Regions from separate parts of the Paenibacillus sp. FSL R5-0475 genome, predicted to be linked through region 2. Evidence: riboswitches for the same ligand, from Rfam matches in the RefSeq annotation. Region 2 holds a riboswitch; each other region holds the start of a gene.

Region 1 (4,275 bases), 3.3 Mb from region 2:
GATGACTCCGATGGGATGAGGATAAGATCCGGAGCGAAGCTGGTTACTGCCTCGAGCGGAAGATCGTAGCTGATCGTAGGAACATCCTTCAATTCAGTGGACAGATAATCTTGAATACCATTAGTCACTGACCATTGCGCTACTGGAGTCACACCTAGAGTTACCAAAGCATCCTCCAAATAAGAACCCAGTACACGCCCAGGATTAGCTGGAATCGTTACTTCATGTCCCATTGCATCCGTTAACGTCTTAGCAGCTGCAGGAGCTTCTGTAGCTTCAGCAGTAGGTGCCGTCGCTTTGTCTGTTCCTGCGTTTGAAGCGTTACCGGGATTATTATTACCGCAAGCGGATAAGAATAGCACCATCACCATTAATCCGACCATCGTTAATTTCATGCTTCCAAATCTTTTTCTGTTAAACAAAAACATTAAATACCCTCCTAGTGTGTACATCCTATGTTATTCAAAGGTGTTGACTACCTCAGTCTCACTTTTAAATGATATTGATTCTCATTCTCTATGTCAACATATAAATTTTAAATTTTGTGGATTTGTAATAATTTCCTTCTTAAAAATACAAAAAAAGGCTATATTCCGAACGTTCCGGATATAGCCTCTCCTTAATGATCCATTATTTATTCAAATGATATGGGACAGTCGCAACTACAACATCTTTTGAATTCATTAGATACGAACGGATTAAAAAGCTGGTCTGATTATGAAGTACAGCTTGCCACCAATGCTTAGTTATAAACTGTGGAATCAGAATCGTGATATGATCCGTCGCTGCGGTCTTCCACTCCACTGTATCAATAAATTTCACTAACGGACGAATAATACTGCGATATCTGGAACGAAGTACAATCAGGCGTACACCCGGATTCCATTCCTCCCACCGTTGCTCCATTTTTTGAATGTCCTCTTCATCAAAGCCAACATACACGGCTACAACATTATCCGTTAGAGACTTGGCATAGCTGATGGAATGTAGTACAGCACGTGTTACACCCGCAACAGGAACAACAACTGTACTGCCTTTAATCAAAGGTTTATCTGTACTCGGGCATATACGAAGCTGATCTGCAGTGTTCAAATAGTGCTTGTGAATCCGGTGGAACACGAACATTACAGCAGGTAAGAAAATGAAAGCCATCCATACGCTTGAGAATTTAGTGATGATAAAAATAAGCGTAATCGTCAATGTAGTCAGCATACCGATGGTATTTACAACAAATCTTTTTTTCCATCCCGATGGTTTTGTTTTAAACCAATGAACCATCATTCCTAGCTGTGACAATGTGAAAGGAATGAATACACCAACCGCATAAAGTGGAATCAAGCTTTCTGTATTTCCGTGGAATGCAGCTACAAGCACAGCAGACAGAACACCTAGAAAAATAATACCATTAGAGAAACCTAGACGGTCTCCACGAACCATAAAAGCATGTGGCATATATTTATCTTTTGCAAACATAAATGCGAGCAGCGGGAACGCTGAGTAAGCTGTATTAGCTGCCAAGAACAAAATTACTGCTGTGATACCTTGAATGAAAAAATATAAGGTTCCGCGGCCAAAGGTCGATTCAGCGATCTGAGAAACAACCGTTGCCTTTTCATCAGGCACTATGCCGTACCAATACGCCAGTAGTGTGATACCTGTAAACATAAATCCAAGTATAACCCCCATGACCATTAAGGTCTTGGCTGCGTTCTTTTCAGCTGGTGCTTTAAAGTTTGGAATGGCATTAGATACAGCCTCTACACCCGTAAGTGCCGAACAGCCAGAACTGAAGGCTTTTAATAGTAGAAACAAACTAACATTAGAAACAGCAGAGCCAATTTCAGGGACATTCGCATGTACGCCACCCGCTGCATATTTAATAATACCGGAGATAATCAACACTACAATCGACACTACAAACAAATACACTGGGATTGCGATGAATGAAGCTGATTCTGTAACTCCGCGAAGATTAATCAAAGTAAGTAAAATAATAACTGATACTGCAATAAGAACGGTGTGATTATGAAGACTTGGAAAAGCCGATGTGATCGCATCCGTCCCTGCCGACGCACTAACAGCTACGGTCAGAATGTAATCCACTAACAAAGACCCTCCTGCTAAGAGCCCTGTCGGAACACCAAGATTACTCTTGGCAACGATGTAAGCTCCGCCTCCCTGAGGATAAGCGTAAATCGTCTGCCGATAGGATAAAATCAGGATGGCCAGCAGGCCCAATACGGCTAATGCAATTGGCAGGGAATACCAGATGGCAGTAAACCCCGCAGCCACCAGTACAATCAAAATTTGTTCCGTTCCGTAGGCTACAGACGAGAGCGCATCAGAAGACAGGACAGCCAGTGCTTTAACCTTGGATAACTTTTCATGATCGAGTTCGTTCGACTTCATCGGACGCCCGATCAATAGTCGTTTTACCTTGCTTACCATGGTGGATACAGTTCCTTTCTTTGGGAGCTGAAACGGAATTTCCGCGCGCTGTTTTCATTGGTGGATTTCATAAATGCAGACACTAAAAATAGCATACGGAAATGATCCGCATGCTATGCATGGTCATTATCCCACCTTTGCTTACGAGGTTAGCTGGCGGATTCGGGCTGTGGTTTAGCCCTACGGTAAAAGTCTAATCGACCCATTCCGATTCACCCCATTGGCACATATGCCAAGTTTGGTTCCCCCGTTTTTCCTAAGAAAATTCAGCGCATATTCAACTTCTCACAAGGTCTAATATTAGTCTACAAAGTGTATACAGTAAAGCGTTGAAAAAAATGAAAAAAGAATGAAAAAACATCCAGTAAGCGCAAATACAGCGTCTTATTGGATGCTCTCTTTCATTCTCTTCAATTATCCCTCTGGATCGTGTTTTTAATCACTTTTCACATTTTTTCGGATCACTTAAAGTTAAAAAATCAAAATCCTAAACTTTCCTCTGTATCTAACTCCATCACTTCTTCTTCCTTACGTCCGTACCAAAGTAAAATGCTAATTAAAACAAAAGCGATTAATGCAAGGAAAGGAATCGTAATGAATCCAAAAAAGTTCAAGTAATCTTTATTACAAGGAACTCCAATTGTACAAGGAAGCACTTTACTTAACGCAGGAATCTTCTGCTCCGCATAATGATAGATCGAGATACTACCACCAATCAAGCTTAGTGGAAGAACATATGGGATAATCCTTTTATCCCCTCGAAACGTCGCAATTCCCAAGAGGAATAACTGAGGATACATAAAAATTCGCTGGAACCAGCAAAGCTTACAAGGTTCATATTTCAATACTTCGCTCAGATACAAGCTACCAGCAACAGCAACTAAAGAGACGAACCAGGCCAGATACAGGCAGTTACGCTTGCAAAAAGATAGGAACTTTGTCACTTTGCCTCCACAGCTTTTGCGGCGTCGTTAATCTCAGTTGAAATCGCTTCAAAGTTAAATGGATCCGCAGTCATTACTCCATTGATATAAAGGGATGGTGTAGTCGTCACCCCAGCTTCACTAGCTAACTGCATACCCTTATTCAGCTCATCTGCATACGTACGATCCTTAATATCTTTACGAAGCAGTTCGTAATCGATAGCTAACTTCTCTTTCTCCGCAAGGCTTACTAAGAAATCTTCAGTCGCCCATTCTTCGCTCTCATCACCTTGCTGAGCATATACAGCATCATAGAACTTCCAGAATTCATCATGATTCTGATGGTAAACAGATAATGCAGCAAGTGAGGCAGTTTCAGAGTCTGGACCAACGAAAGCCATATTTACAAAGTAGAGCGCTGCTTTTCCCTCGTTGACAAAATCTTGAACAATTTTCGGTTTAACTGAAGTTGCAAATTGGGAACACGCTGGACATTTTAAGTCTCCAAATTCAACAATTTTAACAGGTGCATCCTCTTTACCGACTCTAGGTAGCTCACTGTAATTGAATGCTACTGGTTCTCCCGAAGTGGCATTTTTTGCGGCATCTTTCGAAGCTAACATAAACAATCCAACAAAAATGATGACTACTAAAGCTATTGAACTAATAATTAAAATTCTCGTCTTCTGCTTTTGCTGCTCCTGTTCTACCCGCCGTTTCTCTTGTTTGCTAAGCTGGGGAACGCTTGTACTTTTATTAGGTTTACTCAAGGAGAGTTCCTTTCTGTCCTCTGTGGACTAATGTAGTTTTTATCATATACATTTAAAATTATATAATTTTTAATCTCTTTTTGGCAAACAATACTGTAAAAACGCTGTAAAAAAGACACAGCGCTATAGCACTG
Region 2 (4,275 bases):
TATTTTGATCAATCAAAAAATTCTGTCCTAAGCTCTTCTTGAACTTGAATCCATAACGTTGAATAATTTCTTTCGTCCGTTTTGGAGTCGAAATTTCCTCTCTACCACTCATGAAGTAATGCCCCCCTGATCAATTTGGGCGAGAGCTCCGGCAAATTCCTCCCGCGTAATTCCAAACATCGCCAGCCGCTTGTACAGCTGCTTGCCATTACAATATCCGATTCCAAGCAAATTACCAAGTGCCATACGTCTTTCAGCTGCCCGAGGGTGTACAAGCATTCCAGCGGCCATTAGATCATCAAGTCCGATTAAAGCAGGTGCACCTTCAAAAGAGGTATGTACATTCCGCAGCGCATGACGAATCGCTTCTGGAGAAGCGTTCTCCACACCGATATCTCCCTTGCGGGTTGCGTCCTTCTCCGGAATGAAGGCATGCTTACAGCCCGGCACCTTTGCGGACACGATCTTACGAATTCGTTCACCTGCGTAATCCGGGTCAGTAAGGATAATCACTCCTCTACGCTCCATAGCAAGCGCGATCTTCGCAATTACGGTCCGGTCCACAGCCGAGCCCCCTGTTTCGATCGTATCTGCTTCAACAGCGCGTTTAACAGCGACGGTATCACTCTTACCTTCAACGACAATTAATTCCTTAATCATATCTCTTGACTCCTTCCAAAAAAAGCAAAAAAGAAGAGGTTTCGCTCCTCTTCTTTTGGTTAAAGAATGTATAAGTGATGAGCGGTTGCTCTGCGATCAACGAAATGATCATCTGGCGTTCCTTAACGGTTATCATCACTATAGCTTATCAAAGAATAATTTGCAAAAGCTTCAGCCTAGTTTAACTCCGGCTTCACAGGTCCAATAACATAAACGGTACGTGATTTACGACCGAAATTACGGACATGGCTCAGTGAATCGTAATAGACATCTACTTTATTGCCTTTAATGGCACCGCCAGTATCTTCTGCTCGGCGGAACCCAAGCCCCTCGATATATACCCACCAGCCAATAGGGATTACATTCGGGTCTACCGCAATTGTACGACCTTCCGTTACGCGTGTTCCGGAGGCAGTTTTGGTACCAATACCTGGCTCTTCTGATGAATAAGCTGTCATGGAGACGTTCTTAATCATCTTCTTGTACTCAAAGTCTACGCCAGCCTTGCTTGTGACGTTATTAGTCTTGGCGCTAACCTTAGCCGTTTTTGAAGTGGTGTTTGATTTGGAAGTTGTTGTAGTCTTAGCTACAGCCGGCTTAGGAAGTGCTTTGGTACCAACGGCAATAATCTTATCTTTCGTTACCGTTTGTACTTCCTTACCAATCATGCGCATAGAGGCCAGTTCTCCGTCTTGGTAGATCTTCTCAATATGCTGAATCATGACGCCTGGTTTGCCTGCCTGTGCCACTCTAACTGTTCCCACAGTAAGGGAGGGGTCTGCTGTCTTGATGACTCTGAAGGGTAAGTTAGTTGTTCGCTGTACGGTCTGTTTGTTGATGCGAACAATCTTAACCTCCATGTTTGCAGAAATGGTGGTGTCTAACGAAGGGAAAATCTTATCATGACCTTCTAGGGTAATGCCCATTTTCTCAATTGCTTTACCAATTGTGTCTTCGGTCGTATATAACGTTTTTGTTGCTCCATCCGCAGTAAGACTAATTTTCTGCGCACGATTGATAACGACACGGTCACCGTCTTTTATTTCATCACTCAGACCTAAAGATAGTTCATCATGCGGCTGCAGCGAAATTTGCTCTTTCTCCAACACATCACCAAGAAGCGCTTCCCGCGTTTCAAGCGTCTGTGTTTGCCCGTCTATTACTAAAAATAATTGTTTGTTACTTTGACCGTGTACGTACAGCAGAATAAGTAGCGCGATAGCGACTGAAATCACGCCTGCAAGTAAAAGTACGCGAGTATTTACTTGCTCCCACCGTAATGCGAAAGACCTGCTGGATGACTGCGAATCATGGGATACTTCTGGTTGGAATACGCCCATTCTCTCCATCCTCCTTACATAGCCCCGTCGTCAATTGTATATCATGAGGACTGAATTCCTTTGACGAAACTATTTGAGATTGTCACAGGACACGCACGTAATAACTTAGCGTCTCCTGCTCATGGATCGCCTGCTCGGCACAGCTACTCCCACCCCTGTTATATAACAGTATGTGGGCAACATTCTATTTATTCAAAAATAAAAAAGCCTAAAAAGAGTTCAACTGAGGACTCTTTCGTGGCTTCTCCAATATCAGAATAGAGAATGCTTGTGCACGAGGTTGCCTCTCTTACTTGCGCTTACGGGGTTAGCTGTCGGGTTCGGACGAAAGAGAGACGCCCTATTTCAGGTCACCCGCTCATGGCGGTTGCCCTTAAATTCACCCCAAAGACCACGTGAAGAAATCAAATACTGTCCTACGGCACGTCTAAACCGTATTTAAAATACAGGCATGCGGCAGGTCAATATTGGTTCCCCCGTTCTCCATACGGAGACTCAGCGAGACGATCCATGAATCAATGGCTGTCACTATAACACAGCTCACATCACTGAAAAGATGATATCCTGTTTTGATGCATGTTGTAAAGGACGATTCAACCACGTTTACGCAAAAATATGGTTAAAATATTGTAATATTCAGCCGTTTTTATATTAAAAAAGTTTAATATATCGGCCATTCTCTATTTTTCGCCTGTTTTGCTCCCGTTTTCACTCAATCCCAAATCGTTCCAGTGCGTTCGCATACGTTATTTTAGCCAATTCTTCCCATGTTAACCCTTTAATTTCAGCTGCTGCCTCTGCTACAAGCTTCACATGAGCGCTCTCATTTCGCTTCCCGCGGAAGGGGTGTGGAGTCAAATATGGAGCATCGGTTTCGATCAATAATCGGTCTAGTGGGGTCTGCGCAAGCACTTCTTTTGGCACTCTTGCATTTTTGAACGTAATGGGTCCTCCAAAGGATAAATGAAAACCAAGATTCAAGCACATTTTAGCTGTTTCCCAGCTTCCTGAGAATGAGTGCATCACGCCTCCAACCTCATTTGCTTTTTCCTCCCGTAAAATCCGTACAACATCCTCATGGGCATCACGATCATGAATACAAATCGGCATATTTAATTCACGGGCTAGTCCAATTTGCTTGCGAAAAACTTCATGTTGCACATCCTTGGGAGAAGTATCCCAGTAATAATCCAGTCCGATTTCACCAATAGCCACTACTTTTTTATGACTGCATAGAGAAGCGATCCAATCGAGATCTCCTTCTTTCATATCAATCGCATCCTGAGGATGCCAACCCACTGCCGCATAAATATAATCATAAGATTCCGCCAGCTTCATCGTTGAGGGAATCGTCTCCCGATTAAATCCGATATTAATCATCTTGCTAACTCCTGCTTCTACAGCACGAGCGATAACTTCTTCGCGATCCTCGTCGAATTGAGGTGCATCCAGATGCGTATGTGTGTCAAACAGAAACATTTTAACCCTCACTCCTTGTTCTTTTTTAAATATAAGACAATATAAGTTTCACACTATCCGTTATATCTTATATTTCTACTCTTCTTGTCAAAAATCCCATATTTTCTTGTATTATTTTGCAAAAATCTCTGCAATAGAAGCAGGCAATCGCGTAAGCGCATTTCTCAACTTATCCTGAGGAAAATAAAGATGATATCTGCCACGGTGAATGCCGCTAATAGAACGCACAATATCCGACACCTCTGAAATTTCCCGCAGATGATCATGCCGATCAAGCAGCAGAATTTGTTTATTGTCAAAAGCTTCTCCCGGACGGAACACATCATAGGGCAGATCTGTCGGAAAATCAATCTCCAAATCATATTCTGGGTGAAGTCCGGCTGCCGCAAAACTGCTGCGAATTTCAGTAATCATATCTGTATCGAGATTCTCCACCTCAACATATTTATACAGTTTACGATGAATAAAACGGGTACACAAGTCACTTAGTAGCTCATCTTTCTCAAGTGTCCACTGCATAAAAGCCGTCTGTACCAGTGCTTCATCTAGCATTAAATATTGCTTCACTGTCACCTCACCACGGAACAAATCCTCCAGCGGATTAATCATGAAACTAAAATTGTACCCCTCTTGGAAAAGCTCCTTGGCTCTACGGAAAATTTGTCGCAAAATAATCTCTGAGCTACGTGTCACCGGATGAAAATAGACTTGCCAGTACATTTGATAACGCGACATTAAATAATCTTCAATGGCATGCATTCCCGATTCTTTTACAACAATTCGACCATTATAAGGA
Region 3 (4,275 bases), 1.2 Mb from region 2:
CTGCCCAAGTCTTATCTGCGTCCGCAGCTGTTAAACGGCGGTGGCCTGGTCTCTTTGCATATTAAGGAGCTGGAGCAGACTCAGCGAACTACCTGTCTGATTTACCGTGACGATGGGAGTCTTAGCACAGCGGCCCGCAGCCTCGTGCAGGTCACAGAAGAGATGTTTCTGACGGAACGAGAGAAATAGTACATACCTCTGCGTGCAGCCTTAATTAAAAAAGCCCTCCGTCCCATGTAAAGAACGGAGGGCTTATCTATTTAATCTTGGTTTACAACTTCATCCTCAAATCGATCAATACTTTCATTAGAACCAATAAGTACCATAACGTCGCCCTCACTCAAATGATCATGTGCCGTTGGAGCCACTATAATTCCACTTTCCCGGTTCAGGGCAACAATACTGCAGCCATATTTCGCTCTTGTATTTAAATCTGACAAGCTTTTCCCGTTCATGCAAGACGGAACGGTCAGCTCGACGATTTTATAATCCTTGGACAGTTCAATATAATCCAGCAAATTGGGTGTCACGAGCTGATGTGCTACACGAATGCCCATATCCCGCTCCGGAAAAATAACCCGGTCCACGCCCAGCCTGGACAACGCACGACCATGAAGGATCGAGATCGCCTTGGCTACTACTTGCTTGACTCCAATCTCTTTTAACAAAATCGCCGCCAGAATACTTCGTTCCATATTGTCGCCAATCGCAACAATCCCACAGTCAAAGTTCCGTACGCCAAGCGAGCGCATAATTCCTTCATCTGTAGCATCAGCCACTACCGCATGCGTCAGGTGATCGCTCATTTCCTCCACACGCTCCTCATGGTGATCAATGCCGAGCACCTCGTAGCCCATTTCCATCAGCTCAAGTGCAAGGCTTGAGCCAAAGCGGCCTAAACCGATTACTACAAATTGCTGTGCTTTCATTTCGGATTAACTCCTATCCAATAATTATTTTACCTTCTGGGTGCTTATACAATGGTTTACCCTGTTTAGGTCCAAGCGCATACACTAATGTTAATGGACCTAGCCGACCTGCAAACATGGTCAGACAGATCAGAATCTTGCCGAAGATAGACAGTTCAGGTGTCAGCCCCATGGTTAGTCCCACCGTGGCAAAAGCTGAGGTCGTCTCAAATAATATCGCTAAGAAATTACTATCCTCTGTTGTGGACAGTAACATCGACACCGTGAGGACCAATAGCAAAGCGAGTAATGTTAACGTCAACGCTTTATAGATACGCTCCTGCGCCAATCGGTAACGGAACAGTACAACATCTTCACGTCCGCGCAGCATCGCGATTACTGCACCAATCATAATCGTAAAGGTTGTAGTCTTGACCCCGCCACCTGTTGATCCTGGAGATGCACCAATAAACATAAGAATAACCATAAAGAACTGTGAGGCTTGCCGCAGTCCGGCAATATCCACCGTATTGGCGCCAGCGGTTCGGGGCGATACCGACTGAAAGAATGCCGATAATATTTTGCCGCCGAAATTTAAATTCCCCAGTGTGCGCTGATTCGTAAATTCAAATATAAAAATAACCAAAGCGCCGATAAGAATAAGCCCTGCAGTGGTGGAGAGTACAACTTTGCTATGCAAAGATAATTTACGTTTGACACGAAACTCCACCAGATCCGACATGACAATAAAACCAATACCGCCAGAGACAATCAGAAACATCACCACGATGTTCACTAGCGGGTCATATACATAATCGGTTAAACTCCGGAAATCCCCGAAAATATCAAATCCAGCATTATTAAACATAGACACCGCATGAAATATTCCAAAATAAATGGCCTTTCCCAGTGGCATATCAAACGCCCAGCGTAAGGACAGAAGCACCGCTGCACAGCCTTCGATGACCAAGGAATAAATAAGTACTCTCCGGATCAGTCGAACAATCCCCTCCATAGAGCCTTGGTTCATTGCTTCCTGAAGGATCAGTCTGTCCCGCAAGGAAATTTTGCGTTTCATCATCATGGCAAATAAGGTCGCCATTGTCATAAACCCTAAGCCACCAACCTGGATAAGCACCATAATTACGGTTTTCCCAAAAATGGTGAATGTCGTCCCGGTGTCCAGCACCACAAGTCCTGTCACACAGGTGGCCGATGTTGCAGTAAACAACGCATCAATAAAACTCACAACATTCCCACTGGTACTTGAAATGGGAAGCATAAGCAGCAAGGCTCCAATCAGAATGATCGATGCAAAACCAAGCACCATAATCTGAGGCGGAGAGAGCTTCAGGAACTTTGATTCAGAAACCCTGCGAAACTGTGAAGCCACTACGCTCACCCTCTTATCAAAATTTAAAGAATTCCAACAAAAAAAGCACTGGAAAACCAATGCTACCCTTGGTTCCTGCAGTAAATTAGCCTACGAGGTTAGCTGACGGATTCGGACTGTGCAGGCTGCCCTATTCGTTCCTAGAACGAAATTCACCCCTGATGAATAAAGACAACGCCTATGGCGTATACTCATCTTTTCATTACTTCTTATGGTTCCCCCGTTTTCACCTGAAATTCGGCTATATACAATTGCATACAAATTATATATGTTATTTCGATAAATCACAAAGACACTATTAATGGTGATTCATATGAAAAATGCGGTTTGGAGAGGATGTACCACTAAGAGTGCCTTTTCTCATCACTTTTCCGTGTTTTCCCTGCAATTGCATCGATTTTCATGAAAAATGAAGAAATAATCACCTTAAATTCATGGTATATATTCAGCTACCTATTCTATAATATCTCTATTACCCATAAAAAGAATATACGATGATTTTTGTAACTATCATGGCACTAATACTATAATGGAACATAACATTGTCAGTTTACAAGGAGGCGTTACATGAATCCCGTTGGCCAGCCCTTACAGCAACGTGCCCTCTCCAAGAGGCTCATCATCTCGGGCATTATCGGTCTTATTCTATTTATTATGTTTCAAATTGCTCCCTCGGTGCTAAATAGCCCTGCCGGGGAAGATACTACTGTCATCAGCAAGGCGGAAGCCCGCGACAAAGCCATATCATTCGCAGAACAAAAGCTGAACTACACCAAAGCACCAACCGATCAGTGGAATGTACTGTACGATACGGACTCTTCCTTTTATGGTTATATGTCCCGCGAGAAGCTTTTGGAGGACTATACAAAAAAGAAATTGGATCAACGATATCCTTTTGACATCTTTCGTGTAACACTTAGTCCTTCAGCGGAACAAGAGCCACTGATCTCTGTTGACCTCAATATGTATACTGGTGCAGTTGTCGCTTTCACACAAGGTGCAGAAGGATCAGGTACCGTATTACCAAACAATGTATCCACCAGTGCAATAGAAGAGGACAAGGGTACTACCTTATCACTTGCACAAAAAGAAAATCTTGCCCGTCCCTGGCTTCAGGAATGGGATGTAAATCCCGCCAAGCTGCAAATTGAATCGAATACGGGAAACTACGGGCTCGTGTATACAGATCGTTCCGTTCAGATCGGCGAATCCTTACTACACTATTATTTCGATTTCACTGGCGAACAGGTATCCAGCTTTAAAGCAGGATTCACCGCTCCAGCCTGGCATACCTCCTATGTAAAGGACCAGACCTCTCTCGCGGAAAAGTTTACTTTATTCGGCTACGGTTTGCCTACTTTAGCTTTAGGAATTCTGGCACTCATCTACAGCATACTTAGAAGAGAACATACCTCCTTTAAGCGTGGAATATTCCTAAGCTCAGCTTATTTTGTAATCATGATGATCAGCACCTATAATATGCTCCCTGAATCCTCAGGCGAAGGACTCGAGGCTCAGATAACTTCCGTCATAATGTTCATCATTTATGCCTTATATAGCCTCCTAATGTCCTCCCTGCTCTATTTTTCTTTAGTTGGAGGGGACGGCCTATGGAAAAAAGAAGAGGGGATGAACCCATGGCCTCGTGCTAAAGAGCCTGGCTATGGAAAATATGTTCTGGATAGTATCCGGGCTGGATACGTCTGGGCATTCGTGCTGCTAGGGGTGCAGACCCTTATGTTCATCGTATTATCACTTACCTTGCAGAACTGGTCCACTACTGACGCTACTCAATCTCCTTACAACATGAGATATGCTTGGCTGCTGCCCATCGTTGCATGGCTCGCTGGTTTATCCGAGGAAGCCATTTATCGTTTTTTCGGAATTCCTATGTTGAAAAAAGTATTCCGTAGCACGTTCATTGCTTGCCTGATCACCACGCTGGTTTGGGCGTTTGGCCATACGCTGTATCCG

The links. A riboswitch is a leader RNA that binds a small molecule or an ion and turns the genes downstream of it on or off. The one in region 2 is predicted to bind cyclic di-AMP.
Region 1: it holds a riboswitch for cyclic di-AMP, as region 2 does, so the genes downstream of both, MKX41_RS09500 (APC family permease) here and MKX41_RS24810 (3D domain-containing protein) in region 2, are expected to answer to the same signal.
Region 3: it holds a riboswitch for cyclic di-AMP, as region 2 does, so the genes downstream of both, MKX41_RS19615 (TrkH family potassium uptake protein) here and MKX41_RS24810 (3D domain-containing protein) in region 2, are expected to answer to the same signal.

The regions. Positions count from the first base shown of each region.
Region 1 is NZ_JBBORK010000001.1:2,184,213-2,188,487, forward strand. It holds gene MKX41_RS09495 (ABC transporter substrate-binding protein) at 1-428, opposite strand, end outside; gene MKX41_RS09500 (APC family permease) at 631-2,448, opposite strand; cyclic di-AMP (ydaO/yuaA leader) riboswitch at 2,572-2,730, opposite strand; gene MKX41_RS09505 (disulfide oxidoreductase) at 2,928-3,392, opposite strand; gene MKX41_RS09510 (DsbA family protein) at 3,389-4,141, opposite strand.
Region 2 is NZ_JBBORK010000001.1:5,533,843-5,538,117, reverse strand. It holds gene rsmA (16S rRNA (adenine(1518)-N(6)/adenine(1519)-N(6))-dimethyltransferase RsmA) at 1-112, opposite strand, end outside; gene rnmV (ribonuclease M5) at 109-660, opposite strand; gene MKX41_RS24810 (3D domain-containing protein) at 837-2,000, opposite strand; cyclic di-AMP (ydaO/yuaA leader) riboswitch at 2,282-2,511, opposite strand; gene MKX41_RS24805 (TatD family hydrolase) at 2,709-3,479, opposite strand; gene MKX41_RS24800 (HD domain-containing protein) at 3,591-4,275, opposite strand, start outside.
Region 3 is NZ_JBBORK010000001.1:4,382,599-4,386,873, forward strand. It holds gene MKX41_RS19605 (LysR family transcriptional regulator) at 1-189, shown strand, start outside; gene MKX41_RS19610 (potassium channel family protein) at 261-929, opposite strand; gene MKX41_RS19615 (TrkH family potassium uptake protein) at 943-2,238, opposite strand; cyclic di-AMP (ydaO/yuaA leader) riboswitch at 2,373-2,554, opposite strand; gene MKX41_RS19620 (CPBP family intramembrane glutamic endopeptidase) at 2,869-4,275, shown strand, end outside.